Regions from separate parts of the Clavibacter sp. genome, predicted to be linked through region 1. Evidence: predicted binding sites of a transcription regulator. Region 1 holds the regulator's gene; the other holds the start of a gene.
The links. Region 1 encodes LexA, which represses DNA repair genes until DNA is damaged. Its sites were predicted from a motif close to TCGAACANNTGTTCGA; they were not measured.
Positions count from the first base shown of each region.

Region 2: the regulator LexA is predicted to act here: its motif matches at 12,796-12,811, upstream of HDR73_RS04865 (DUF6504 family protein).

Region 1 is NZ_JAAVCB010000126.1:19,649-34,236, forward strand. It holds gene miaB (tRNA (N6-isopentenyl adenosine(37)-C2)-methylthiotransferase MiaB) at 1-731, shown strand, start outside; gene miaA (tRNA (adenosine(37)-N6)-dimethylallyltransferase MiaA) at 728-1,651, shown strand; gene dapF (diaminopimelate epimerase) at 1,661-2,539, shown strand; gene HDR73_RS13960 (class I SAM-dependent methyltransferase) at 2,613-3,230, opposite strand; gene hflX (GTPase HflX) at 3,272-4,837, shown strand; gene lexA (transcriptional repressor LexA) at 4,911-5,591, opposite strand; gene HDR73_RS13975 (hypothetical protein) at 5,952-6,356, shown strand; gene hisB (imidazoleglycerol-phosphate dehydratase HisB) at 6,458-7,066, shown strand; gene hisH (imidazole glycerol phosphate synthase subunit HisH) at 7,063-7,704, shown strand; gene priA (bifunctional 1-(5-phosphoribosyl)-5-((5-phosphoribosylamino)methylideneamino)imidazole-4-carboxamide isomerase/phosphoribosylanthranilate isomerase PriA) at 7,769-8,518, shown strand; gene HDR73_RS13995 (SseB family protein) at 8,515-9,282, shown strand; gene HDR73_RS14000 (DUF1844 domain-containing protein) at 9,376-9,834, opposite strand; gene infC (translation initiation factor IF-3) at 10,228-10,821, shown strand; gene rpmI (50S ribosomal protein L35) at 10,814-11,008, shown strand; gene rplT (50S ribosomal protein L20) at 11,055-11,447, shown strand; gene HDR73_RS14020 (TrmH family RNA methyltransferase) at 11,511-12,311, shown strand; gene HDR73_RS14025 (amino acid ABC transporter ATP-binding protein) at 12,463-13,251, shown strand; gene HDR73_RS14030 (glutamate ABC transporter substrate-binding protein) at 13,412-14,335, shown strand; gene HDR73_RS14035 (amino acid ABC transporter permease) at 14,451-14,588, shown strand, end outside.
Region 2 is NZ_JAAVCB010000039.1:756-15,343, forward strand. It holds gene HDR73_RS04810 (NAD(P)H-quinone oxidoreductase) at 1-338, opposite strand, end outside; partial or broken gene HDR73_RS04815 (YceI family protein) at 493-1,058, shown strand; gene HDR73_RS04820 (alpha/beta fold hydrolase) at 1,165-2,187, opposite strand; gene HDR73_RS04825 (alpha/beta fold hydrolase) at 2,328-3,260, opposite strand; gene HDR73_RS04830 (FUSC family protein) at 3,257-4,300, opposite strand; gene HDR73_RS04835 (OB-fold nucleic acid binding domain-containing protein) at 4,356-4,802, opposite strand; partial or broken gene dnaE (DNA polymerase III subunit alpha) at 5,062-7,803, opposite strand; gene HDR73_RS04845 (glucose-6-phosphate dehydrogenase) at 7,894-9,261, shown strand; gene HDR73_RS04850 (dienelactone hydrolase family protein) at 9,360-10,124, shown strand; gene HDR73_RS04855 (LCP family protein) at 10,232-11,500, shown strand; gene pnuC (nicotinamide riboside transporter PnuC) at 11,550-12,248, opposite strand; gene HDR73_RS04865 (DUF6504 family protein) at 12,430-12,753, opposite strand; gene HDR73_RS04870 (aldo/keto reductase) at 13,008-13,874, shown strand; gene HDR73_RS04875 (App1 family protein phosphatidate phosphatase) at 13,945-14,588, opposite strand, start outside.

The DNA of each region.
Region 1 (14,588 bases):
CCATGCGCCGCTCCTACCGGTCCGAGCGGTTCCTCGGGATCCTCGACCGGGTGCGTACGCGCGTCCCGGACGCGGCGATCACGACCGACATCATCGTCGGCTTCCCGGGGGAGACGGAGGAGGACTTCCAGGAGACCCTCCGCGTCGTCGAGGCGGCCCGCTTCTCCTCCGCGTTCACGTTCCAGTACTCCATCCGCCCGGGCACCCCCGCGGCGACGATGGAGGAGCAGGTGCCCGCCGACGTCGTGAAGGAGCGGTACGGGCGCCTCACCGCTCTGCAGGAGCGCATCAGCCACGAGGAGAACCAGCGCGTGGTCGGCCGCACGGTCGAGGTCCTCGTGAGCGCGCACGAGGGACGCAAGGACGGCGACACGCGCCGCGTCACCGGACGCGCCCAGGACGGCCGCCTCGTGCACCTCGACGTGCCCGAGGGCAGCGCCGAGCCGCGGCCCGGCGACGCGGTCGACGTCGAGGTCACCCGTGCGGCGCCGTTCCACCTCATCGCGGACTCGGTGGACGGCGCCCCGCTGCGCATCCGCCGCACCCGCGCAGGCGACGCATGGGAGCGGGCACAGGCCGACTCCTGCGGCGTGCCGACTCCGGCGACGGGCGCGAGCGCTGGCGCTGCGCCGCGCGTGTCGCTCGGACTGCCGACGCTCCGCGTGCCGACGACAGCTTCGACGTCCGCGCCCGTGGGCGACGGGTCCGCGCACCCGCGACACCGCGCGTGACCCCGATCGTCGCGGTCGTCGGCGCCACCGGCACCGGCAAGTCCGCGCTGTCCCTCGACATCGCGGAGCGGCTGCGGGCGGAGGGCCGCGCCGCGGAGATCGTCAACGCCGACGCCATGCAGCTCTACCGGGGGATGGACATCGGCACGGCCAAGCTGCCCGAGGTCGGACGGCGCGGCGTGCCGCACCACATGCTCGACGTCCTCGACGTGACCGCGGAGGCCACGGTCGCCGCGTACCAGGAGGAGGCGCGGAGGGCGATCGGCGGCATCCTCGAGCGCGGGGCCGTCCCGATCCTCGTGGGTGGCTCCGGCCTCTACGTCTCGTCGGTGCTCTTCGACTACGACTTCCCGGGGACCGACCCCGAGATCCGGCAGCGCCTGGAGCGGGAGCTCGAGGCGACCGGGCCGGGCATGATCCACCGGCGCCTCCGCGAGCTCGACCCGGTGGCGGCCCAGCGGATCGGCGCGCACAACGGGCGGCGCCTCGTGCGGGCGCTCGAGGTCGTCGAGATCACCGGTCCGCAGCCGGAGCGCGCAACCGCCGAGCCTCGCCCGTGGCATCCCGCGCGGATCCTGGCGCTCACGCTGCCGCGCGAGGAGCTCGTGCCGCGGCTCGACGCCCGCGTGTCCGGCATGTGGCGTGACGGCCTCGTCGACGAGGTCGCCGGGCTGCTGTCCGCCGGGCTGGCCGACGGGGTGACCGCCTCCCGCGCCATCGGCTACGCGCAGGCGGCACGGCAGCTCGCAGGGGAGCTCAGCGAGGAGGAGGCGATGGAGGAGACGCGCGCGCTCACCCGTCGCTACGCGCGCCGGCAGGTGTCGTGGTTCGGCCGCTACGCCGACGCCGTGCGGCTCGACGCGCGCGACGACCGCCTGCTCGAGCACGCGCTCGACGCCCTCCCGGCGGCGCGCCCGTAGGCTGGCGGGATGGCAGACCTGCAGTTCACCAAGGGCCAGGGCACGGGCAACGACTTCGTGCTGTTCGCGGATCCCGCGGGCGAGATCGACCTGACCGACACGCAGGTCCAGGCGCTCTGCGACCGCCACTTCGGCATCGGCGCCGACGGGACGATCCGCGCGGTGCTCTCGAGCCGCATCCCCGAGGGCCGTGCCGCTCTCGACGAGGACCCGGACGCCGAGTGGTTCATGGACTACCGCAACGTCGACGGCAGCCCCGCCGAGATGTGCGGCAACGGCATCCGCGTCTTCACGCTCTTCCTCATCGAGAACGGGCTCATCGAGCTGCCCCCGGGACGCACGGTCCCCATCGGCACGCGCGCCGGCGTGCGCGACGTGCAGCGCAGTGGATCCGGCTTCCAGGTCGACCTCGGCCGCTGGGCGCTCGCGGGCGGCGAGCCGCTCGTGCGCGCCAAGGACCTGCAGGTCGCGCGTCCCGGCCTCGGCATCGACGTGGGCAACCCGCACGTGGTCGTCGCGCTGTCGAGCGAGGACGAGCTCGCGGAGGCCGACCTCGCGTTCGCGCCGCAGCTGGATCCCGAGCCCGCCGAGGGCGCGAACGTCGAGCTCGTGGTGCCCGCGGATCCGCTCATCGTGGACGGTGTGGGCCACATCACCATGCGCGTGCACGAGCGGGGGAGCGGCGAGACGCTGAGCTGCGGCACGGGCGCCGCGGCGGCCGCCCTGGCGATCCGGCACTGGGCCGGCGCCGCCGCGCCGCACCAGTGGCGCGTGCAGCTGCCGGGCGGCGTGCTGGGCGTGCGGATGTTCCCGACCGAGGACGGCGAGCACGTCGGACTCTCCGGTCCCGCCGAGCTCGTCTTCGACGGGGTCGTGGCGCTGGCCTGATCCGATCGTCGTGTCGGCTGGCACGTCGGGAGATCCCGGGCATGCTCGCCGCGGTGGGGCTGGCGGGGTCGGGCTAGGAGTCCGCGCTGCGGTGCACCCGCAGCACCCGGAACCCCTTGTTGGACGCGGCGCGCGTCGTCTCGAGGCCCGCGGGCAGGGCGTCGACCAGCCAGCGCTGCAGCGAGTCGGATCCGAGGTTCCGCTGCACGACCAGCCACGCGTCGGCGTCCGGCGCGAGCCGCGGCATCCAGTCGAGCAGGATCTGGTGCAGCACCTCCTTGCCGACGCGGATCGGCGGGTTCGACCACACGGTCGCGAAGGAGAGGCCCTCGGGAACATCCCCGGGGAGCACGGCGTTGACGTTGTCGAGACCGAGGGACCGGGCGTTCGCCCGCGTCAGCTCGAGCGCCCGCTCGTTCACGTCGACCGCCCACACGGTGGCCGACGGCGCTCTGATCGCCAGATCGAGCGCCACGGGACCCCAGCCGCAGCCCACGTCCAGCAGATGCCCCTCGGCAGGGGGCGCGGGGACGTTGCGCAGCAGCACCAGGGTGCCCTGGTCGACGTGCTCGGGGCTGAAGACACCGCCCGCGGTCTCGACGTCGACCATCCGTCCGCCCAGCTCGACCGTGATCGTGCGGGTGCGCAGGGGCCCGGCCGGCGACGAGGAGAAGTAATGCGCGTCGGCCATGCACGGGACGATACCGGACGCCGACGCTACGATGGGAGCACATGACAACGCACGACGGGCACGACCACGAGCCCGCGGACACGACGACGACGTCCACCGAGAACATCGACCGGGACGACGTCGTCGCGCGCGTCCTCGGCCGAGCGGAGAACCGCTCGGCCGGATACGCCCTCTTCCGCGGATCCGGCGCGCAGGCGCTGTCCGCGGCACCCGACACGGAGCAGGGGTCGGACGGCGACCAGAGCGAGCGCGCCGATCGGCAGGCGCTCCGCCGCGTCCCGGGTCTCTCCACCGAGCTCGAGGACGTCACCGAGGTCGAGTACCGGCAGCTGCGGCTCGAGAACGTCGTGCTCATCGGCGTGTACTCGCAGGGATCCGTCGACGACGCCGAGAACAGCATGCGCGAGCTCGCCGCCCTGGCGGAGACCGCGGGTGCCGTCGTGCTCGACGGACTGCTGCAGCGCCGCCCCACGCCGGACCCCAGCACCTACTTCGGCCGCGGCAAGGCCGAGGAGCTGCGGGCCCTGGTGGCCGCGGTCGGCGCCGACACGGTGATCGCCGACACCGAGCTCGCCCCGAGCCAGCGGCGCGCGCTGGAGGACGTGGTGAAGGTCAAGGTCATCGACCGCACCGCTGTGATCCTCGACATCTTCAGCCAGCACGCCAAGAGCCGTGAGGGCAAGGCGCAGGTCGAGCTGGCGCAGCTCCAGTACCTCCTCCCGCGTCTGCGCGGCTGGGGCGACTCGATGTCGCGCCAGGCCGGTGGACAGGTGGGCGGCGCGGGCGCGGGCATGGGATCGCGCGGACCGGGTGAGACGAAGATCGAGCTCGACCGCCGGCGCATCAACACGCGCATGGCGCGTCTCCGCAAGCAGATTGCGGCGATGAAGCCCGCGCGCGACACCAAGCGCGCGAACCGCGACCGGCACTCCGTGCCGTCCGTGGCGATCGTCGGGTACACGAACGCCGGCAAGTCGTCGCTCCTCAACCGGGTGACGAAGGCGGGCGTGCTCGTCGAGAACGCGCTCTTCGCGACCCTCGACGCGACCGTCCGCAAGACCGAGACCGACCAGGGGCAGCTCTACACGCTGGCCGACACCGTCGGCTTCGTGCGGAACCTCCCGCACCAGCTCGTCGAGGCGTTCCGCTCGACGCTCGAGGAGCTCGCGGACTCCGACGTGCTCGTGCACGTCGTCGACGCGTCGCACCCGGATCCCGGAGCGCAGCTCGCGACCGTGCACGAGGTCATCGCCGAGGTGAACGCGTCGGCCATCCCGGAGATCGTCGTCTTCAACAAGAGCGACCTGGCGTCGGCGGACGACCGCGTCGTCCTCCGGGGCCTCGCGCCGCAGGGCGTGTTCGTCTCCGCGCGCACCGGCGAGGGCGTCGAGGAGCTGCGTCGGCGCATCGCCGAGCTGCTGCCGCAGCCGACCATCGAGGTCGACCTCCTGGTGCCGTTCGAGCACGGCGAGGTCGTCGCCATGCTGCACGACGGCGCCAAGGTGCTCGAGACCTCGTACGTGGAGGAGGGCACGCGCGTGCGGGCGCTCGTGACGGCCGAGCAGCAGGCCCAGGTCCAGGCGTACGCGGTGGCGCCCGCGGCCTGATCCGCGACACCGCACGCAGCAGAGCGGCCGATCCCCTCGGGGACCGGCCGCTTTCGTACGTCGTGCGCGGGGATCAGACGGAGCGCATGACCGCGACGACCTTGCCGACGACCTCCGCGAAGTCGCCGAGGATGGGCTCGAACGCGCTGTTGCGCGCCAGCAGCCAGGTGTGGCCGTCGCGCTGGCGGAACACCTTGACCGTGGCCTCGTCGTCGAGCATGGCCGCGACGATGTCGCCGTTCTCCGCGGTCTTCTGCTGCCGGACGACGACCCAGTCGCCGTCGCAGATGGCCGCGTCGATCATGGAGTCGCCCACGACACGGAGCATAAAGAGGTCGCCCTTGCCGACGAGCTGGCGGGGGAGGGGGAAGACCTCCTCGACCATCTGCTCGGCGGTGATGGGGATGCCGGCGGCGATGCGTCCGACCATGGGCACCATGGCCGCGTCGCCCACCGGGGTCGACGGCTCGCCGCTCTCCGCGGTACCGGTGCCGGGCAGGTCGATGAGGACCTCGAGGGCGCGCGGCCGGTTCGGGTCGCGCCGGAGGTAGCCGGAGAGCTCGAGCTGGTTGAGCTGGTGCGTGACGCTGGAGAGCGACGCGAGGCCGACGGCGTCGCCGATCTCGCGCATGCTCGGCGGGTAGCCCTGGCCGGCGATGGTGCGCTGGATGAACTCCAGGATCGAGATCTGCTTCTCGCTGAGGCTCTTGCGACGCCTCGTCGCGCCGCCTCCCGCTGCTCGCTCGTCCGTCATGCCACGGCCCGCCTCTCGTCGCCGACGCCTCCGCGGCACGGTCGACCCGGCGGGCCGACGCCCTCGCGGGGCGATGTCGGTGGTGCCCGATGGAATGGACACCAGGCACTCGAAACTGTATCCAGTCGACGCACCTCGGACAAACACCTGTTCGAGCGTGTCGTGGGCTCGGCGGCCGGATCGAGGCGATGAGGGCTTGCGGAGGGCTCGTTTCGAATGTATGTTCGGAACACAGCTTCGCACCCGGCTCTCCCGGCCGAGAGCCGGGTGCGAGCTGCCGGACCCGCATCGCATGCCGCACCGCACTGCACCGCCGGGTGCGTCGCATCGACGCCCCACCGTCTTGCACGAGAGGTCACCATGAACACCGCAGCCACCACCCCCGCCGTCACGTCCCCCGCCGTCACGTCCTCCGCATCCGACGCCGCCGTCGCGGAGGCCGCCGTCGTGCCCCGCACGCGCCTGCGCATCACGCGTCGAGGGCGCTTCGTCCTCACCGCACTGGTCGCAGCCCCGCTCGCGCTCGGTGCCGGCCTCGTCGCCCTCAACGGCGGCGCGGCCGTCGCGTCGAAGGACGCCGCGGGCACGACGTTCGAGTACGTCACCGTCTCGAGCGGCCAGTCCCTGTGGGACCTCGCCGAGGAGATCGCGCCGTCGGCCGACCCGCGGGACGTCATCGCCTCGGTCGTCGACCTCAACCGGCTGCCTACCTCGGACGTCGCGGCCGGCCAGCAGCTCGCCGTCCCCGCCCAGTACGCGCACTGATCCTCGGGCGTCGTCGCACGCCCGGCGCGGTCCGTCGTCGCGCTCCCGGTGGCGGCCGGGAGCGCGGCGGCCGGGGTCAACCGATCGGTAGCATAGAAGCCATGAGCACCCTCGCGCGCACCGCGCACGTCACGCGGCAGACCAGCGAGTCCAGCATCGACCTCCGGCTCGACCTCGACGGCACCGGTGCCTCCGAGATCAGCACGTCGGTGCCGTTCTACGACCACATGCTCACCGCGTTCGCGAAGCACTCGCTCACCGACCTCACGGTCACCGCCACGGGCGACACGCACATCGACGTGCACCACACCGTGGAGGACATCGGGATCGTCCTCGGTCAGGCCATCCGCGAGGCGCTCGGCGACAAGTCCGGCATCGCGCGCTTCGGCGACGCGCTCGTGCCGCTCGACGAGGCGCTGGTGCAGTCGGTCGTCGACATCTCCGGCCGTCCGTTCCTCGTCCACTCGGGCGAGCCCGCCGGGTTCGAGATGCACCTCATCGGCGGTCACTTCACCGGATCCATGGTCCGGCACGTCTTCGAGGCCATCACCTTCCACGCCGGGCTCACCGTCCACGTCACCGTGCTCGGCGGCCGCGACCCGCATCACATCGCCGAGGCGGAGTTCAAGTCGTTCGCGCGCGCCTTCCGCCAGGCGAAGGAGCTCGACCCGCGCGTGTCCGGCATCCCGTCCACGAAGGGCGCGCTGTGACGCGCCCCTCGGTCGTCGTCCTCGACTACGGGAGCGGCAACGTGCACTCCGCCGTCAAGGCGCTCGAGCTGGCCGGCGCCGACGTCGAGCTGACGGGAGACCCCAGGCGGGCGCATGAGGCCGACGGACTCCTCGTCCCGGGTGTCGGGGCGTTCTCCGCCGTCATGGCCGCGTTGCGCGCTGCCGGAGGCGACCGCGTGGTCGACCGCCGTCTCGCCGGCGGACGTCCCGTCCTCGGCATCTGCGTCGGAATGCAGGTCATGTTCGACCGCGGGGTCGAGCGCGACGTCGACGTCGCGGGCCTGGGGGAGTGGCCCGGCACGGTCGACCGGATCCAGTCCGACGTGCTCCCGCACATGGGCTGGAACAGCGTCGAGGTCCCCGAGGGATCCGCGCTGTTCGCCGGCCTCGAGGAGGAGCGCTTCTACTTCGTGCACTCGTACGCCGCACGCGCCTGGGGCATCGACCCGCTCCCGCCGCTGCCCGCGCCCCGCGTCACGTGGGCTACGCACGGCGAGCGGTTCGTCGCCGCCGTCGAGAACGGCCCGCTCACCGCCACGCAGTTCCACCCCGAGAAGTCGGGCGCAGCGGGGATCCGGCTGCTCGCGAATTGGCTCGGCACCCTCCGCGCCGCCTGACCCGCCCGACCCGCCGTCCCCGCGCGGCATCCCGCACGTCCGAGCCCATCGATGGAAGGCCCCCATGAGCGAGTTCACCAGCACCCCCCGTCTGACCCTGCTGCCCGCCGTTGACGTGGCGGGCGGCCAGGCCGTGCGGCTCACGCAGGGCGCGGCCGGAACCGAGACCGGCTACGGCGATCCCGTCGACGCCGCCCGCGACTGGGCGGAGCAGGGTGCCAAGTGGCTCCACCTGGTGGACCTCGACGCCGCGTTCGGCCGCGGCGACAACCTGTCGGTCATCTCCCGCGTGATCCGCGCCATCGACGGCGTGCAGATCGAGCTGTCCGGCGGCATCCGCGACGACCGCTCTCTCGACGTCGCGCTCGAGAGCGGCGCGACGCGCATCAACCTCGGCACCGCGGCGCTGGAGAACCCCGAGTGGGCCGCGAGCGTCATCGCGCAGCACGGCGAGGCCGTGGCGGTCGGGCTCGACGTCCGCGGCCGCACGCTCTCCGCGCGCGGCTGGACGCAGGACGGCGGGGACATCTGGGAGGTGCTCGAGCGCCTCGAGGACGCCGGGTGCGCTCGTTACGTGGTCACCGACGTCACCAAGGACGGCACGCTCCAGGGCCCGAACCTCCAGCTGCTCCGCGACGTGCTCGAGCGCACCGAGCGCCCCGTGGTCGCGTCCGGCGGCGTCTCGAGCCTCGACGACATCCAGGCGCTGCGCGAGCTCGTGCCGCTCGGCCTCGAGGGCGCCATCGTCGGCAAGGCCCTCTACGCCGGTGCGTTCACGCTCGGCGAGGCGCTCGACGTCGCCGGGGAGCGATGACCGGATCCACTCCGCACGCCGACTCGGCCGGGACCCCCTGGGCGGGCCGGTCGTTCGAGCCGACCCCGTTCCCGGATGACGACGGCTCCGCGCCGCCCGCGGTCGCCGAGGCGCTCGCGCGGCACGGTCGCGGCGAGGCCGGGCAGGCGGAGGTCGTGGACGCCCTCCGCGACGCGCGCCTGCTGATCCCGCTGGTCGCCCGGTTGGGCGACGAGGGCGAGGGCGCGCACGGGCTGAGGGCCGACAAGAGCGCCGAGCTGTCGATCATCACGGTCGCCGGTCCCGACGGTCGCACGGTCATGCCCGTCTTCACGTCCGTCGCCGCGATGGGCAGGTGGAACGCGAAGGCGCGTCCGGTGCCGGCCGACGCCGTCCGCATGGCGCTGGCCGCCGCGAGCGAGGAGACCGACCTCGTGGTCGTCGACCCGATGTCGGACACCGAGTTCGTGCTGCGCCGGCCGGCGGTGTGGGCCGTCGCGCGGTCGCTGCCGTGGATCCCCAGCCCCGAGGATCCCGACGTCGCCGCGGCGCTCCAGGCGAGCGTCGTCGAGGAGCCCGCGGTCGTGTCCCTGCGCACGGCGCCGGGTGATCCCCGGGCGCGCCTCGAGGGGCCTGAGCTGATGATCGTGCTCGAGCTCGTGGACGGGCTCGACCGCACGGCGCTCGATGCGCTGCTCGCGCGGCTGCAGGGGGAGTGGTCGCGGAGCGCGGTGCTAGCCGACCGCGTCGACAGCATGGGGCTCCGGATCACGTCGGCCGGCTGAGCCGCGCATCGCGCTCCGCCGCCGAGGCCGCCAGGAACCGGAGCGGCGAGGAGCCGGAGCCGCGTACAGCCGGCGCCGTCCGGCGCCGTCCGCCTAGGAGACGGGCCCCGTGTACTTCTCGCCCGGGCCCTTGCCGACGGCGTCGGGGTACGGGGACGCCTCGCGGAAGGCGAGCTGCAGGGAGCGCAGCCCGTCGCGGAGGCTGCGCGCGTGCTGGTCGCCGAGCTCCGGCGATGCGGCGGTGACGAGACCCGCGAGCGAGATGATGAGCTTCCGCGCCTCGGCCAGGTCGGTCTGCGTCGCGGGGTCGTCGGCGAGCCCGCACTTGACGGCGGCGGCGCTCATGAGGTGGACGGCCGTGGTCGTGATGACCTCGACGGCCGAGACCTCCGCGATGTCGCGCGCGTACTGGTCGGCGACGAAGTCGGCGGTGTCGTCGTCGGCGGCGCCCGCGGCGGGGGCGGGCGAGCCGGTCGCGACGTCGGGCTCCTCGAAGCGGTGGACGTGCGCGTCGGTCGGGGTCGTCGCGGGGTCGGGGGTCGGATCGGTCATTTCAGTCCTCGTGCTCGGGGCGGCAGGATGGCGGCGGACGGCGGCGGGACCCGGTCGGCGCCCGCCCTTCCGGGGCGGGCTCGGCGTCTGCTATGCTGATCGACGGCTCCGGGGCTGTCACAGTCCCGGTTCGAAAGAGGATTGATCTCCCACCCGCGCTTGACCGCCTCCTTAGGTTACCGGGTCGATTTCGCTCCCCCGTCCGAACGGCTCCCCTCACCGGGACCGCACGACGGGAGCCCCGCTCAGGCGGGGGCCCCACGGAAGTGCGGGCAAAGGGCGTGTTGCCGAGTACGACGGATCCGTCGCACCCTGGTGAAGAACTCTCCTCGTCTCGAATCCGAGCGGCTCACGAGCCGCCGGGCCACCCGAAGACACGAATAGGAGCAGTCCATCAGCGATCCCCGTACCAACGATCGAATCCGAGTTCCCGAGGTTCGCCTCGTTGGCCCAGCAGGCGAGCAGGTCGGCGTCGTATCCATCGACGTCGCACTCCGGCTCGCGCAGGAAGCCGACCTCGACCTCGTCGAGGTCGCGCCCAATTCCAAGCCCCCCGTGGCGAAGATCATGGACTACGGCAAGTTCAAGTACGAGGCCGCGCAGAAGGCCAAGGAAGCGCGTCGCAACCAGGCGAACACCATCCTCAAGGAGGTGCGCTTCCGCCTGAAGATCGACAAGCACGACTACGAGACCAAGCGCAAGCGCGCCGAGGGCTTCCTGCAGGACGGCGACAAGGTCAAGGCCATGATCCTGTTCCGCGGGCGCGAGCAGTCGCGTCCGGACCAGGGCGTGCGACTGCTCAAGATGTTCGCGGAGGACGTCGCCGAGTTCGGCAGCGTCGAGTCCACCCCCACGATCGACGGCCGCAACATGGTCATGGTCATCGGACCGCACAAGAACAAGTCCGAGGCCAAGGCCGAGGCCAACGCGAAGCGCGACGCCACCAAGGCGAGCGCACGAGAAGCGAGAGAAGAGAACAATGCCTAAGCAGAAGACGCACTCAGGTGCCAAGAAGCGTTTCAAGGTCACCGGCAGCGGCAAGATCATGAAGCAGCAGGCGGGCATGCGACACAACCTCGAGGTCAAGTCCTCCAAGCGCAAGGCGCGACTCAACCAGGACCAGCCCCTGGCCAAGGCCGACATGAAGGTCGCCAAGAAGCTCCTCGGCCGCTAGGCCCCTCGTCGTCCGCGACACCTGAACTCGAATAGGAATCACTGAAATGGCAAGAGTCAAGAGGGCCGTCAACGCCCACAAGAAGCGTCGGGTCATCCTCGAGCGCGCCGCCGGCTACCGCGGGCAGCGCTCGCGCCTGTACCGCAAGGCCAAGGAGCAGGTCACCCACTCCCTCGTCTACGCGTACCGCGACCGCCGTGCGAAGAAGGGCGAGTTCCGCCGCCTCTGGATTCAGCGCATCAACGCCGCCGCTCGTGCGAACGGCCTCACGTACAACCGCCTCATCCAGGGCCTCTCGCTGGCCGGCGTCCAGGTCGACCGTCGCATCCTCGCGGAGCTCGCGGTCCACGAGCCCGCCACCTTCGCGTCGCTCGTGCAGACGGCCAAGACCGCCCTGCCCGCGAACACCTCGGCCCCCAAGGTCGCGGCGAACGCTTAGCACGTCCCACTCCACCGCCGACGGCGCGTCCCCATCAGGGGGCGCGCCGTTAGTGTTGCAGGCATGCTCGACTACCCCCGCTCTCCGCGTGTCCGTGGCGTCGCCAAGCTCGCGAAGCGGGATGCGCGCGCCGACACGGGCCTGTTCCTCCTCGAGGGGCCGCAGGCCGTCTCGGAGGCGCTCGCCTTCCGACCTGACCTCGTCCAGGAGCTGTTCGCGACGCCCACGGCCCTCGACCGCTACCCGGACCTCGCGCGCGCCGTCCGCGAGTCGGGCATCGAGGTCGAGTTCGTCACCGAGGACGTCATCGCGTCCATGGCCGACACCGTCACCCCGCAGGGCGTCGTCGGCGTGTGCCGCCAGTTCCCGACGTCGCTCAAGCAGATCCTCGGCGACGAGCCGCTCCTCATCGCGATCCTCGAGGAGGTGCGCGACCCCGGCAACGCGGGCACCATCATCCGCGCGGCCGACGCCGCGGGAGCCGACGCGGTGATCCTCACGGGCCGCTCCGTCGACCTCTACAACCCCAAGGTCGTGCGCGCCACGACGGGCTCGCTCTTCCACCTGCCGGTGGCGATCATGCCCGAGCTCGACGCCGTGCTCGAGCGGGTCAGGGCCGCTGGGCTGCAGGTCCTCGCCGCGGACGTGAAGGGCGACGACCTCCTCGCGGAGCGCACGTCGGGCGGCCTCGCGGGCCCCACCGCGTGGCTCTTCGGCAACGAGGCCCGCGGCCTCCAGGACGAGCACCTCGCCCTCGCCGACCGCGCCGTCGTCGTGCCGATCTACGGCCAGGCCGAGTCGATGAACCTCGCGACGGCCGCCTCCGTCTGTCTCTACGAGTCCGCGTTCGCCCAGCGCGCCTGACCATCCCGCGTCGGACACCACTCACGCGTCAGCCGTGGCGACCCGCGTCGACACCGCCTCTGATCTGCGCAAACGCGGCCACCGCGTCACGATGGGGTGACGATGCCCCGCGGAAACGCGGACGAAACACCGTCATGGATATGGTGTTCGCATGGAGCAGAGCCCGACGGCGGACCCCGCCTCGCCCGCCGCAGCAGCGGTCGGCGAGCCCCTGGTCGTCGTATCCCACGTCAACAAGCACTTCGGGGACCTGCACGTCCTCAAGGACATCTCGACCACGGTCAACCGCGGCGAGGTCGTCGTCGTCATCGGCCCCAGCGGGTCGGGCAAGTCGACGCTGTGCCGCGCGATCAACCGGCTCGAGACCATCGACGACGGCACCATCACGATCGACGGCCAGGACCTCCCGTCCGAGGGCGCCGAGCTCGCGCGCCTCCGCGCGGACGTCGGCATGGTCTTCCAGTCCTTCAACCTCTTCGTGCACAAGACCGTGCTCGAGAACGTGACGCTCGGGCCCATCAAGGTGCGCAAGCAGGGCAAGGCCGAGGCGGAGAAGCGGGCGATGGAGCTCCTCGACCGCGTCGGCGTCGCCAACCAGGCGCAGAAGATGCCGGCCCAGCTCTCCGGCGGCCAGCAGCAGCGCGTCGCGATCGCCCGCGCGCTGGCGATGGACCCGAAGCTGATCCTGCTCGACGAGCCGACATCGGCCCTCGACCCGGAGATGATCACCGAGGTCCTCGACGTCATGGTCGGCCTCGCGAAGGACGGCATGACGATGATGGTCGTCACCCACGAGATGGGCTTCGCCCGCAAGGCCGCGGACCGCGTGATCTTCATGGCCGACGGCGCCATCGAGGAGGACACGACGCCCAGCGCGTTCTTCGACGACCCGCAGAGCCCGCGCGCGAAGGACTTCCTCTCGAAGATCCTCGCCCACTGACGCGCGGAGGGCACGCGCCCTCCCGCACCCGCATCCGGACGCCGCCGAGGCAGGCGCGTCCGGGCGCCGCACCACCGGCACGACCCGCACCATGCACCTCGCACCACGAGCGATCCCCATCGCGTCCGTCATCCACCTCACCACCCAAGGAACGGGAACCATGAAGAACAGGAAACTGACCATCGCCGCAGCCGCTGCGATCGTCGTCGTCGCCCTCACCGGCTGCGGCGCCGCGGGCAGCGCGTCGAACAGCGGCATCGACGCCGGCACGAACGCTCCCGAGAACGGCGACGGCCCCTACAAGCTCGAGCTCACCGAGAACCCCACCTTCGACGAGGGCACCACGATGGCGCGCCTCGCGGCGGCGGGCGAGATGAAGGTCGGCACCAAGTACGACCAGCCGCTCTTCGGCCTCGCGGGCCTCGACGGCAAGCCCGCGGGCTTCGACGTCGCGATCGCGGCGCTCATCGCCAGCAAGATGGGCATCCCGTTCGACGGCATCACGTTCACGGAGACGGTGTCCGCGAACCGCGAGCCCTTCATCCAGAACGGCTCGGTCGACGCGGTCGTCGCGACCTACACGATCAACGACAAGCGCAAGGAGGTCGTGGGCTTCGCGGGACCGTACTACGTCGCCGGCCAGGCGCTCATGGTCCTCGCGGACGACACCACGATCAACACGCCCGAGGACGTGCGCGGCAAGCAGGTCTGCTCCGTGGCCGGATCCACCCCCGCCGCGAACATCGAGGCCACCTTCGGCGCCGTCGTCGTGCCGACCGACGTGTATAGCAAGTGCCTCGACCCGCTGCGCAACGGCCAGGTGTCCGCGGTCACGACCGACAACGTGATCCTCTCCGGCTTCATCGACCAGAACGAGGGCGAGTTCAAGCTCGTCGGCGGCGGCGAGACCTTCACCCAGGAGCCCTACGGCATCGGCATCGCCAAGGGCGACGAGGCGTTCCGCACGTTCATCAACGACACGCTGCAGGAGGCCTACGACGACGGCACCTGGGCGCGCCTGTTCGAGGCGACGGCCGGCACGGTCATCGACACCCCGGAGCCCCCGGCGATCGACCGCTACTAGCCCCACCGGGTCCCGCGTGCGCCGATGCGCGCGCGGGACCCTCCCTCGTCCGGGCGCCCGACCCGGATCCGACCATCGCCCGGCCGCGCCGGGTGCAGACCATAGGAGGTGCGCCGTGGATGTGATCCTCGACAATCTCGACGTGTTCCTGCGGGGGTTCGGCGGCACGCTGCGCCTCCTCCTCACCACGGTGCTGTTCGCGCTCCCGCTGGGGGTCGTGATCGCCGCGATGAGGATCTCGCCCGTCGCGAGC
Region 2 (14,588 bases), on a different contig from region 1:
TCCAGCCTGTCGGGCACCGGGAGGACGTGCCGCTCGTCGACCGCGACGAGCTCCGCGTAGCCGCCGCCCGCGAGCAGCGCGCACACGCGGTCGCCGACGCTCCAGCGCGTCGCGCCCTGGCCGACCGCCTCGACCGTGCCGGACACCTCGAGCCCGAGGTGCGTCGGCGCTCCCGCGGGCGGCGGGTACGCGCCCTCGCGTTGGCTGAGGTCGGCGCGGTTGACGCCGGCGGCGGCCACCCGGATGAGGACCTCGCCGGGGCCGGCCACGGGATCCGGCAGCTCGGTGAGGGAGAGGACGTCGGGGGAGCCGGGGGAGGGGAAGGTGATCGCGCGCATCCCGCCACGGTACGCCCGCCGGGGGCCGCGTCCCACCCGCCCCAGAAGTACATGAACTCGCAACGAAATGTGGGAATGGAGGCCCGATCCATGCGCTTGCATATCTTCGAGGCCGTCGGCCCGCACCCATGCCCCCTGTACGAAAGGCACGCACATGAGCGACACCACCACCGTCCCCGGCTACATCGCCGGCACCTGGACCATCGACAAGACGCACAGCTCGGTCGGCTTCAGCATCCGCCACATCATGATCAGCAAGGTCAAGGGCACGTTCAAGGACTTCGACGCCGAGATCGTCACGGGCGCGACCCCCGAGCAGAGCACCGTCAAGGCGCACGCGACCATCGCCTCGATCGACACCAACGAGCCGAACCGCGACCAGCACCTCCGCACCAACGACTTCTTCGACGCCGAGAACAACCCCACCATCGACTTCGTCTCGACCGCCGTGCGCGTCGAGAAGGACGGCGACGCGAAGGTCGATGGCGAGCTCACCGTCCGCGGCGTCACCAAGCCCGTCACGTTCGACGTCGAGTTCGGCGGCTTCGGCGGCGACCCCTCGGCAACACCAAGTTCGGCGCGACGGCCACCACGGTCATCAACCGCGAGGACTTCGGCCTGACCTACAACGCGGCCCTCGAGACCGGCGGCGTGCTGCTCGGCGACAAGGTCACCATCACGCTCGACATCCAGGCGGTCCTCGCGACCCCCGCGGCTTAGCGCCCACCGGCCGGGCATCCGTCCGGCCGCCTCCGCGTCACGCGGATGCGACGCCCCCGCTCCCGTCTCAGGGACCGGGGGCGTCGTCGTTCCCGGGCGGCGCCCTTCAGGGGAGGAGGCCGAGCGCGCGGAGCGTCTCGGCCGGACGCTCCACGTGCGCGAAGTGGCCGGCGTCGGCGATCACCGCGTGGGACGCGCACGGGACATCGCGGTCGAGCCGCACCAGGTCGTCCGGCGCGACGAAGACGTCCGAGCCGCCCTGCACGGCCGTGACGGGGCAGGTGATCCGCGGCCACAGCTCGGCAGCGGGGTACGCGACGGCGATCTCCGTGGCGCGGAGGAACCCGCGGGGCCGCACCTCGTCCGCCAGCGCGGCGATGACCGACCCGCCCACCCGCCCTCCGTGCGCGAACAGGGGCCGGGTGAGCTGACGCAGGAGGCCCGTGCGCTGGAGCACCCGGACGAACGCGAGCATTGGGGCGCCGAGGAGCCGCGTCACGTGGATCGAGCCGAGCATCGTGCTGAAGCCCGGGAGCACGTCGAAGCGGCGGATCGGGTGGGTCGCGCTCCGCATCACGGCGTAGAGGGTGCGCGACACCAGGGCCACGGACCGCACGCGAACCGGTTGCCGGACGGCCAGGTGGAGGGCGAGGAAGCCGCCCATCGAGTGGCCGACGACACGGCACCCGTCGTATCCGAGGTCGTCGACGACCCGCATCACGCTCTCGACCACGGAGTCGGCCGTCAGCTCGTCGTCCGGGACCGCGATCGGGGATCCGCCCCAGCCGGGGAGGTCGACGGCCACGACGTCCTCGAGGGGCGCACCCGCGTCCCGGGCGGCGCGGAGGGCCGGGGTCCACGTGGTCCACGACCCGGCCGCGCCGTGGAGGAGGACGGTGGCCGTCCGGGTGCGCCGCCCGGGCGCGTGGTGGTGGCGGACCATCCCGAGGCCGGTGACGGTCACGCCGGCGACCAGGCCGGAGTCGTGGGGATCGGGGTCGAGCTCGTAGGGGATGTAGCCGTCGGCGGCGCCACGTGATCGACGCGCCGTCCGGCCGGCGTCGTCACCTGCGGCGCGTCCGGCTCGGCGCAGGAGGGGGCGGGGTGACGAGGGGACGGGGACGCGCACGGATGACCTCCGGGACGGGGTGATCCGCACAGGGTCGCCGACCGACGACCCGTCCCGCGGGCCCTCTCCCCAGCGCCGCGCGTCCTCCCGGCCGCTCCCGGACAGCGATGGTCCGCGCTGGCGCGCGCGCCGCCGGCGTCTCAGGCGAGGAGGCCGAGCGCGCGCAGCGTCTCGGCCGGGCGCTCGACGTGCGCGAAGTGGCCGGCGTCCGGGATCACGGCGGATCGGAGCGTCGGCACCGCGCGCGCCAGCAGGTCGAGGTCGTCCCGCGACACGAACACGTCGTCGTCGCCGCGCACCGCGACCACCGGGCAGGCGATGCGCGCCCACAGGCCGTCGGCGTCGTAGCCGCGCGTGACCTCCGCGGCGAGCGAGAACGCGCGGGGCCGGGCCTCCGTCGCGATGGCGTCGACGATCGACCGCCGCACGCGCCAGCCGTGCGCGAACAGCGGCAGCGCGACCGCGCGCATGAGGCGGACGCGGCCGACGCCGCGGATGAGCGCGGTGCCGGGGCGGCCGAGGCGGCGCATGGTGCGCATCACGCCGAGCATCATCGTGAAGCCGGGGATGAGGCGGAAGGCGCGGACGGGGTGCGCCACGCTCGCGATCACCGAGTACGTGGTGGGCGAGACGAGCGCGACGGAGACGGCGCGGGCGGGCTCGCGCGCGGCCAGGTGCAGCGCGATGAAGCCGCCCATCGAGTGGCCGATGAGCCGCCACTGCGCGTAGCCGAGGCCGTCGACCACGGCGCGGACGGCGTCGGCGATGGCGTCCACCGTCGCCTCCTCGTCGGTCGCGTCGAGCGCGGATCCGCCCCAGCCCGGCAGGTCGATCGCGACGAGCTCGGCGAAGGGGACGCCCGCGTCCCGCGCGGTGCGGATGAGCGGCGTCCAGGTGGTCCAGGATCCGGCGGCGCCGTGCAACAGCACCGTCGCGGTGTCCGAGCCGCGGACCGGGACGTGGTGGTGCCGCACGACGCCGAGACGTGTGGGCGTGGTCCCGCGCACGAGGCCGGACGCGGCCGGTACCGGGTCGAGCTCGAGCGGGCTGTAGCCGGGCAGCGGACGCGTCACTCCGCGCCGCCGATGATCTCCGAGCGGATGCGGCGGATGTCCTCCAGCAGCGAGCCGATGAGGATCCAGTGCTCCTCGCTCGGCTGCAGCACCACGAGCGGTGCCGTGAGCGCGGGCTGCTCGTGGGGGTCGGCCCCGTCGGAGATGCCGCCCGGCAGCGCGTGCTCGGCGAGGAGCCGCACGTCGTGGGCGGCGCGCGTCAGCTCGGTCGCGATCCCGCGGACGACGGGCTCCTCGGCGAGCGACGGGTCGTAGCGGTCGTGCACGGCGCGCGTCATGCCCACCACGCGGTTGACGAGCACGGTGAGCGTGGCGAGCAGCTCGCGGTCGGCCTCGAGCAGCGCCCGGTGCCGCCGCCGGAGCGGGTTGAGGGTCAGGCTCTCGAGCCCCTTGTCGACCTCGGCGACCGCCTTCGTGTGCCGCGGCCGCAGCTCGCGCGCGCGGGTGAGCATCCGGTCGAGCTCCTCGCGGTCGACCGGCTCGGACAGCGCGCCCGCGAGCCGGTCGAGGGCTGCGGCGCAGTCGCCCGCGAGGCCGACCACCGCGCGCCGGCTCGCCTCGTGCAGCACGGGCGGCGCGATCGCGATGTTGACGACCACGCCGATGGCGGCGCCGATGACGGTCTCCACGATCCGGTCGACCGCGTACACGGGCGAGAGCTGGCCGATGGCGAGGACGAGCATCGCACTGATGGGGATCTGCGTGCTCGACCCCGGCGTCAGCCGGAACACCCAGCCCACGAGCACGGCGACGACGACCGCGAGGAGCACCACCCCGCTCGACGTGCCGAGCGCGAGGCCGAGCCCGAGCGCGAGCAGCACGCCCGTGATCACCCCGAGGCTGCGCTCGACCGCCTTGCCGAAGGTCTGGTTGATGCTCGGCTGCACCACGAGCAGCGCGGCGATGGTCGCGAAGATGGGCAGCTGCGCGGGCAGCAGGGCGATGCAGACGAACCAGGCGATGATCGCGGCGACCGAGGTCTTGACCACCTGGACGAACGGGATGCGCGTGGTCGTGCGGACGGTCGTGGTGATGCGCACGTGCGGCCTCCGGCTGCGGTCTCGGGTGCCCCCATCATCCCGCGGGCGGACGTCCTCAGGCGACCTGGGCCGCGTCGTCCACGCCGCCGTCCATCCCGTCGGCCCCGTCGCCCGCCGCGGCGCCCTGCCGCCGGGCGTCCTGCCAGCGCGCCCACATCTCCTTGAGGTCCCACGCGTCCTCCGCCTGGATGGAGACGCCCCGCTCGCCCGTGCGCCGCGTGCGCCCCCGGATGACGAGCAGGCGCGTGCCGAAGAGCATGGGCCCGGCCTTCTGCTGCGCCTCGTCGAAGAAGGTGGAGTCGGAGCAGCCCGTGCCGTCGTCGAGGCTGATGAAGACGACGCGCTTGCCGCTGCGCATGGGCGGCGTCTGCGTGGCGATGCGGATCCCCGCGACCACCACCTCGGATCCACTGCGCACCTCGAGCAGCTGGCTCGCCGGGATGACGCCGAGCTCGTCGAGCATGGGCCGGCAGCTCTCCAGCACGTGCTCGGTGACCTCCATCTGCAGGATGTCGATCGGCGGCGACCCGCTCCCGCCCGTCCGGGTCCGGCGAGCCGCGCGGGATGAGGTCGCGGTCGTCGACGAAGAGCGGCAGCTGGCCGGCCGGATCCGCGGGCCGGGCCGCGCGCGCCGTGAGCCGACGGGCGAACGCCATCACGTCGCCGCGTGACGCGACCCCGCGGGCCGCCTCGTCCTCGGCGGACGTGGCGAGGGAGTCGAGCGCGCCCACCGCGGCCAGCCGCTCCAGCAGCGCGCGCGACGGCTGCGCCTTCGCGTAGAAGTCGGAGATGGAGTCGTAGGGCTGGCCCCGCTCGATGCGCTCGAGCTCCGCCTCGCTCATGCCGTGCACGTCCTGCAGCGACAGCCGGATCCCCAGCTCGCCGATGCGCGTGCGCCCGGTCGTCTCCTCGCCCTCCACGCGCTCCACCCGGTAGACGCCCCGCGACCGGTTCACGTCGAGCGGCAGCACGGGCACGCCCATCCGCCTGGCCTCGGTGAGCAGCAGGCGCTTGGGGTACATGCCGGGGTCGTGCGTGAGGATCCCCGCGAGGAACTCCGCCGGGTAGTGCGTCTTCAGCCACGCGCTCTGCCAGGTGGGCAGCGCGAACGCCGCGCCGTGCGCCTTGCAGAACCCGAACGAGCCGAAGCCCTTGAGCGCCTTCCAGATGCGCTCGACGTCGGCGTCCGAGAAGGGGCGCGTGCCCGTGCGGCCGTCGACGTGCATGGCGGTGCGCTGCCGGAACGCCTGCTCGACCACCGTGTCCTGCCGCTCCATGTTGCGGCGCAGCTCGTCGGCCTCGGCGAGGGAGACCTGCATGCAGTCGGCGAAGATCCGGATGACCTGCTCGTGGTAGATGACGACGCCGAACGTGGGCGCGAGGAACGGCGCGAACCGCGGGTGCAGGTAGTCGGGCCGGGTGATGCCGTGCTTCGTGTCGAGGAACGGCGCCACCATGTTGCCCTTCATGGGCCCCGGCCGGAACAGCGAGATGTCGGCGATGAGGTCCTCGTAGACGTCGGGCTGCATCTTGCCGATGAGCTCGCGCTGACCCGGCGACTCGATCTGGAACATGCCGAGCGTGTGCGTCGTGCGGATGGCGGCGAACGTCTCCTCGTCGTCGTGCGGGATCTCGTCGAGCTCGATGCGCCCGTCGCGGTGCACGTAGCGCGCGTCCACCGGGACGCCGCCCGCGACCGCCGAGCGCGTGCCGTGGATGCGGTGGATCTCGTCCAGCGCGTACGCCATGGTGCTCTGCATCCGCACCCCGAGGACGTCGAGCTTCAGCAGCCCCATGTCGTCGATGTCGTCCTTGTCGAACTGGCTCATCGGCAGGCCCATGCCGCTCGGCTGCACGGGGCTCGTGCTCAGCAGGTCGGAGTCGCCGAGGATCACGCCGCACGGGTGCATGGAGATGTGCCGGGGGAGCCGGTCGAGCCGCTCGGTGAGGTCGACCAGCAGGTCGATGCTCGGGTCGTCGCGCACGAGGTCGGCGATGGGCTTGAGCTCGGGCTTCGTCTCGAGCATCGCCCGGAACTCGCGCGCGTTGAAGCGCCAGATGTTCTTGGCGATGAAGTCGATCTGCTGCTCGTCGAGGTCGAGCGCGAGCCCGGCGTCGCGCGCGGCGCCGCGGGCCCGGTAGGTGTTCTGCATCGACAGCAGGGTGACCCGGTTGCTGCCGTACTTCTCGAACACGCGGTGGTACACCTCGTGCCGGCGCGCGGACTCCACGTCGATGTCGATGTCCGGCAGCGTCGAGCGCACCTTGCCGAGGAAGCGCTCGAACAGCAGGTCGTGCTCGAGCGGATCCACGTTGGAGATGCGCAGGAGGTAGTTGACGAGGCTGCCCGCGCCGGATCCCCGCGCCTGGTTGCGCACGCCCATGTCGCGCATGAGGGAGCACACGTCGGCCACCGTGAGGAAGTACGTGGCGAAGCCGAAGCCCGTGATGGTCTGCAGCTCGGTGCGCATGCGCGCGAGCACCCGCTGGCGCATGGCCTCGTCGACGTGGCCGAACCGCTCGGTGACCCCCGCCGCGGCCTTCCGCCACAGCGCCTCGTCCGGGTCGCCCGTGACCCCGATCACCTCCTTCTCCGGCAGCTTCGGCTTCCGCCACGCGAGGTCGGCGTCGGGATCCAGCCGGCAGCGGTCGGCGAGCTCCTCGGTGGCGCGCAGCAGCGCCTCGCCCGCCCGGCGGTCGAGCGACGACGCACCGGCGATCTCGCGCGCGATCTCCTGCATCTGGGCCGGCGTCTTGAGCCACGCCTGCCCGTTGGGCTGCGGGCGCAGCGTGCCGGCCGCGTCGAGCACGTCGCCCGTGAGCGCGTCGTCGGGCTCGAGGTAGCGCACGGCGTTGGTGAGCACCGCGGGGATGCGGTGGGCCTCGGCGAGCTCCAGCATGCGGGCGGCGTGGCGGAGGCTCGCGGACTCGCCGGGCTCCGTGTGGTGGCAGACCACCTCGACGACGACCGCGCCGGGCAGGAGCCGCGACCACTCCGCCAGGTGGCGGGACGCGAGCGCGTGGTCGCCCGCCGCGACGGCCCGGCCCACGTCCGAGTCGGGCCCGAGCATGATCGTGCCGACCGGCCCGTCCTCGCCGAGGAGGAACGCGGGCGGCCGGGTGCGCGCGATGCCCGCCTGGGCGCTCCGGGCGGTGCTCCTCGCGGTGCCACGCCCGTGGCTCGCGCTGATGAGCCGGCTGAGCGCCGCCCAGCCCTGGCCGTGCGTGCCGCCGTGCGCGAGCACCGTGATCCGGCCGGGGTGCTCGCCCGTGAGCCCGAGCTCCGCGCCCACGACGGGGGAGACCCCCTGGGCGATCGAGCGGCGGATGTGGCGGACGGCGCCGTACAGCCCGTCGCGGTCGGTGATGGCCGCGGCCGACGCGCCCCGGGACGCGACCTCGTCGACCAGCGCCTCGGGCGCCGATGTGCCGAAGTGGGCGGAGAAGGCGGACGCGACGTGCAGGTGGGTGAAGCTCACGCGCACCTCCCGGGATGTCCGCACGCGTCCTCCCCGGACGCGATGTTCGAACGGATGTTCGACTCGCCCAGTGTAGGTCGGCTGCCCGGCGGTCGCGACCCGTAGTCTCGGAGGATGACCAGCGAACCCTCCACCCTCGTCATCCTCGGCGCCAGCGGCGACCTCACGGAACGCCTGCTCCTGCCGGGTCTCGGCAGCCTCGTGGCGAGCGATCGGGGGCGGCGGATCCAGCTCATCGGCACCGGCCGGAGCGCACGCACGCCCCAGGAGTGGACGAAGACGGTCAAGACCGCGTTCGACTCGGTCGACGCCACGGGACGCCGCGCCGCGAGCATCGTGTCGTCCACGAAGTACGTCCAGGCCGACCCCACCGACCTCGACGACCTGAAGCGCATCCTCGAGGCCTGCGAGGGCGCGCCCGCCCTCTACTTCGCGCTGCCGCCGGCCATCTCCATCGCCGTGTGCCAGCAGCTGGAGAAGCTCGACCTGCCGGAGGGCACCACGCTCGCGCTCGAGAAGCCGTTCGGGTCGAACGGCCGCACGGCCGCGCAGCTCAACCGCCAGCTGCTGAAGCTCGTGCCGGAGGACCGCATCCACCGCACCGACCACTTCCTCGGCCTCTCCACCGTGCTCAACCTCGTGTCGCTGCGCTTCGCCAACCGCTTCTTCGAGTCGGTGTGGAGCGCGAAGGACATCGAGAAGGTCGAGATCCTCTACGACGAGACGCTCGCGCTCGAGGGCCGCGCCGGCTACTACGACAAGTCGGGTGCGCTCGTCGACATGATCCAGAGCCACCTGCTGCAGGTCCTCGCGGTCTTCGCGATGGAGCCGCCCGCGAGCATCGACCCGGACGACCTCCGTTCGAACATCGCCTCGGTCCTCCGCGCCACCGAGGTCTGGGACAACGACCCCGTCGCGCACAGCCGTCGGGCCCGCTACACGGGCGCCACGGTGGACGGCACGCGCATCCCCGCGTACGCCAAGGAGGAGGGGGTGGATCCGGCCAACGAGACGGAGACGCTCGCCGAGGTCACGTTCGGCGTGGCCAACGCGCGCTGGGCGGGCGTGCCGTTCCGGCTGCGCTCGGGCAAGGCCCTCAAGGAGGCGTCCAAGCGCATCATCGTCACCTTCAAGCCGGTGGCGCACCTGCCGCGGGGCCTCCACGGATCCGCGCGACCGGACCGCCTCATCATCGACCTCAAGCCCGACGGCATCTCGCTCGAGGTCACGATGGACGGCACGGGCGAGCCCTTCACGCTCACCCAGGCCACGTTCCGCGCGGAGTTCGCGGAGCCCGAACTCACGCCGTACGGCGAGGTGCTCGACGGCATCCTCGCGGGCGACCCGCGCCTCTCCGTCCGCGGCGACGTGGCCGAGCGCTGCTGGCGCATCGTCGCGCCGGTCATGCGCGCCTGGAAGGGCGACCGCGTGCCGATGGCCGAGTACCGCGCCGGATCCGTGGGGCCGACCGCCTGGCGCTGACCGCCTGGCCCACCGTCCGGCGCACCGCCCGGATGACGGCTCGCTGGACGTCGTCGCCTCGCGGTGGCGTCGGACCCGTCGCGTCCTAGCGTGAGGGCATGCCCGTGACCCTCACCGAGATCCCCCTGCCCGCGGCCGGCCCCGGGGCGTCGCCCGGGTTGCACGGCGTGCTGGCGGTGCCCGACGGCGAGGGGCCGTGGCCCGCGGTCGTGGTGGTGCACGAGGCCTTCGGCGTCACCGACGTCATGCGCCGTCAGGCCGAGCGCCTCGCCGAGGCCGGCTTCCTCGCGCTCATGCCCGACCTCTTCTCCGCCGGCGGCGCACGCCGATGCCTGGTCGCCACGTTCCGCACGCTGGCAGCGGGGGAGGGCCGCGCGTTCGTGGACGTCGAGTCCGCGCGCCGCCTGCTCCTCGACCGCGCCGACTGCACGGGCCGCGTCGGCGTCATCGGCTTCTGCATGGGCGGCGGGTTCGCCCTCGCGGCGGCGTCCCGCGGCTTCGACGCGTCGAGCGTCAACTACGGCATGCTCCCGGAGGGCCTCGACGGCGTGCTCGACGGCGCGTGCCCCGTCGTCGCGAGCTACGGCGGGCGCGACCGGCAGCTCGCGGGATCCGCGGACCGCCTCGAGGCCGCCCTCACGGAGCACGGAATCGCACACGACGTGCGGGAGTACCCGGCCGCCGGGCACGCGTTCCTCAACGACGCCGAAACCGGGCCGCGGGCGCTCCGCCCGGTGCTGCGCGCGGTCGGCATGGGGCCGGAGCCCGCGTCGGCGGCGGACGCCTGGAGCCGGATCGACACGTTCTTCAGCGAGCACCTCCTCGACGCCCACCTGCGCGGCGGGGAGGGCACGGGCGCATAGCGCATCGGGCCCGCGTGCCGAGGGGACTCTCCACCGCCCTCGGCTACCCTGTGGAGGATCCGGGTGCCCGCGCCCGGCGCTCCCCGCCCGGCGACGAGAGATCCCCCATGCAGCACGCCCCCCAGAGGACCCGCGCCGATCGGGCCCGCGTCCGCGGCATCGCCCGCCACGGCCGCCTCCGCACCCCGAGCGCCGGGCGCACCGTGATGAGGGGCGTCGGCATGGTCGCCGCGGTCGCTCTCGTGAGCACGGTGTCGGTCGTGGGCATCGCCGCCTGGGACCTCTCCCGCACCGTCGCCGACAACACGGTCGACATCTCCGGCGGCCAGGCCATGCCCCCGTCGCTCGGCGGCATCGACGGCGGCGCGAACATCCTCATCGTCGGCAGCGACAGCCGCGCCGGCCAGGGCGACGGCTACGGCGCCGCGAAGGACGTGGGCACGGCCACGCTCAACGACGTCACGATGCTGCTCCACATCAGCGAGGACAGCAGCCGGGCGACGGTCATCTCCTTCCCGCGCGACATGCTCGTGCCCATCCTGGCCTGCGAGGGCCCGGACGGCACGAAGTACGCCGCGAGCTCCCGCGCCCAGCTCAACGAGTCGCTGTCCCGTGGCGGCTTCGAGTGCACCGTCCGCATGGTCGAGGGCCTCACCGGGCTCGACATCCCGTACGGCGGCGTCGTGCAGTTCAACGGCGTGGTCGAGATGTCCAACGCGGTCGGCGGCGTGGAGGTGTGCGTGGCCAACGGCATCTACGACCCGAAGACCGACCTGTCGCTGGATCCGGGCATCCACCCGCTCCAGGGCAAGGAGGCCGTGCAGTTCCTCCGCACCCGCTACGGCGTCGGCGACGGCAGCGACATCTCGCGCATCGGCAACCAGCAGGTCTTCCTGAGCGCGCTCGTGCGCACCATCAAGAGCTCGGACACGCTGACCAACCCGGCCAAGCTCTACGGCATCGCGCGGGCCGTGGTCGACAACATGCAGCTGTCGACGTCGCTCGCCGACCTCGACACGCTCGTGTCGATCGCGCTGACCTTCAAGGACATCCCGCTCGACGACGTGACGTTCCTCCAGTACCCGGGCGAGGTGCTCGCCAACGGCCGCGTGCAGCCGGACGAGGCGGCCGCGGCGCAGCTCGTGGGCCTGCTCGCCTCGGACGCGGACTTCACGCTCACCGAGGGCACGACGACGGACGAGTCCGGCAGCGTGCCGGCCGACGGCGCGACCCCGGCGCCCACCACCGCGCCGCCCGCGGACGGGACGGCGACCGGCTCCCCGGCGCCCGCCGCGACGCCGACCGCCGAGGTGCTCGACCCGAGCATCACCGGCCAGACCGCGGCGCAGAGCACCTGCTCCAACGGCCAGGGCTGAGCGCGCGCCGACGAGCGCGCGCCGACGAGCGCGCGGGCTCAGCGACGGGTCAGCGGTCGGCGGGCGCCTCGACGACGCGCGGATCCGGGAAGGCCGTCTCGACCGCGGGCGCACCGGTGCCGCGGGCGCGCATCCAGACGAAGAAGCCCGTGAGCGTGAACGCGCCGTAGAAGACGTACATGAAGGCGGATGCGTAGTAGCCCGCGCTCACGAGCAGCGGCACGCCGACGAGGTCGACGGCCACCCAGATCAGCCAGAACTCGACCCAGCCCTTGGCCATGCCGTAGGTGGCGAGGAGGGAGCCGACGAAGATCCAGGCGTCGGCCCACACGGGCTCGTAGGAGCCGAGCGCGCGGAAGACGGGCGTGAGGATCGCGGTGCCGCCGACGAGCGCGACCACGAGCAGGACGCGCTCGCGGCCCGACGCCCACTGTGGCACGACGGGCGCGCCGCCGTGCCTGGCCTGGTTCCAGCGGTGCCAGCCGTAGACGGACACGGCGATGAACATGACCTGGCGGCCGGCCTGTCCGAGCAGGTTGACGGGGTTCGGCGTGCCGAAGACCGCGCCGAGGAAGACGGTGAACAGGAGCACGTTGCCGACGATGCCGACGGGCCACGCCCAGACCTTCCGGCGCATGCCGCCGAGCGCGCTGGCGAGGCCGAAGAGATTGCCGACGATCTCGCGCCAGAGGATCGTCTGGTCGCCGATACGGAGCTGCGCGTCGAACAGCCACTCGAGTGCCGCCATGCGGGATCCCTCCGTGCGCCGCGGCCCGGGTGGCCGCGTGCGGGACGCCGTGCGGCGCCGATGGGGAGAAGGCGCGCGTGCCCCCGGCTATTCCCCGGGCCCGGGCACATGGGGCGACCCGGCGGGACGGGCGAGCGGTCGGGACAGCGCGACCCGGGCGGCACGAGGCCAGCGGGCGGCGTCAGGCGAACAGGCGCATGTCGAGCTCCTCGTCCGACGCGTTGACGAGCGACCAGCGGCCGCGCGCGTCGACGCTCAGGTCGAACGAGCCGTCGACCCGGCGCGCGCCCGTGGGGAGCGGCACGGCCTCGACGCGCCACATCCGCAGCTCCAGCAGGTGGGCGCTCGCGCCGCGGGGCGCGCGACCCGTGCGCTGCCACCAGTCGACCCGGGCGATCCACCGCTCGGGCGAGCTGACGACGCCGTAGACCACGCCCCGCCAGGTGAAGCGCAACGGCGAGCCGTCGCCCGAGAGCTCGACCTCCACGTCCTCGTCGATCCGCATGTGCCGCTCCTCTCGCCCGTCGCGCCGGCCGCGCTCCCGCGTTCGAACGGATGTTCGAACGCCTGATCCGAGTGTAGGAACGGGCGCCGACATCCACGAGGGGAGCGGGCGGATCCGCCTCACCCTCGACCGGAGCCTGAGGGTCCGGACCGGATCGCGCGCATCGGGCATGGATCCGCCGCCCGCCGCGTTGGCCCCGGTGTCCCGAGGGCGGCAGACGCCTCCCTCGTCATCGACACCCGAGGAGGGTCCACATGACCGACACCACCCGCGCAGCCGGCGCCTCCGGCACCTTCACCATCGGCGGCGACCTGCCCGTCGTCCGGCTCGGCTACGGCACCATGCAGCTGACCGGCGAGGGCGTCTGGGGCGCCCCCGAGGACCCGCAAGAGGCCGTCCGCGTCATCCGCCGTGCCGCCGAGCTCGGCGTCACGTTCTTCGACACCGCCGACTCCTACGGCCCGTTCGTCGCGGAGGAGCTCCTCAAGGAGGCGCTGCACCCGTACGCCGACGACGTCGTCATCGCGACCAAGGGCGGGCTCACGCGCCCCGGCCCCGGCGACTGGCAGCCCGTCGGCCGCCCCGAGTACCTGCGCCAGCAGGCCGAGCTGAGCCTGCGCCACCTCGGCCTCGAGCGCATCGACCTCTACCAGCTGCACCGCATCGACCCCGCCGTGCCGCTCGCCGACCAGATCGGCGTGCTCAAGGACCTGCAGTCCGAGGGCAAGATCCGCCACATCGGCCTCTCCGAGGTGCAGGTCGACGACGTGAAGGCCGCGCGCGAGATCGCCGAGATCGTCTCCGTGCAGAACCTCTTCAACCTCGCCAAGCGCGACGCCGAGCCGCTGCTCGACTACGCCGAGGCCGAGGGCCTGGCCTTCATGCCGTGGTTCCCGCTCGCGACCGGCGAGCTCGCGAAGGACGGCGGCCCGCTCGACGCCCTCGCGAAGCAGCACGACGCGCGCGCCTCGCAGCTCGCGCTCGCCTGGCTCCTGCGCCGCTCGCCCGTCATGCTGCCGATCCCCGGCACCAAGTCGGTCGGCCACGTCGAGGACAACATCGCCGCGGCGGGCATCGAGCTCACCGACGACGAGTTCCAGGCGCTCACCGACGCCGTCTGATCCACCTGCACGACGACGAAGGGCCCCGCGATGATCGCGGGGCCCTTCGTCGTGCCGGTCGGCGTCCGGGTCAGGTGCCGATCCGGGTGCCCGAGTCGTCGGCGAGGCCGAGGTCGTCGAGCTGCGCGAGCAGGCTCGCCCCGTCCGGCGCGTAGACCCACGGGATCGAGCTGTCGAGCGCGCGCTTCTCTGCCTTCGCCCTGCCGCCCGCGAGCACGGCCTCGCCCGCCGAGAGCTGCCGGATGAGGACGACCTCGACGTTGCCGGGGTGCCGCTCGGCGAACTCGCCGTAGAGCAGCTCGTCGTGCTGGCCGTCGTCGCCCGCGAGGATCCACTTCACGTGCGGGAACTCCGCCGCGAGGCGCTGCAGGTTGTTGCGCTTGTGCTCCATGCCGCTGCGGAACCACCGGTCGACGGTGGGGCCCCAGTCGGTGAGGAGGATCGGTCCCGGCGGGTACAGGTTCCGGGACAGGAACCGGGTGAGCGTCGGGGCCACGTTCCACGCCCCCGTGGAGAGGTAGAGGACGGGCGCTCCCTCGTGCTGCAGGCGGAGCCGCTCGTAGAGCACGGCCATGCCGGGGGTCGGCGTCCGCGCGTGCTCGTCGAGCACGAAGGTGTTCCACGCGGCGAGGAACGGCCGGGGGAGCGCGGTGACCATGACGGTGTCGTCGATGTCGCTGAGGATCCCGGTGCGCACGTCGTCGCCCACGATGA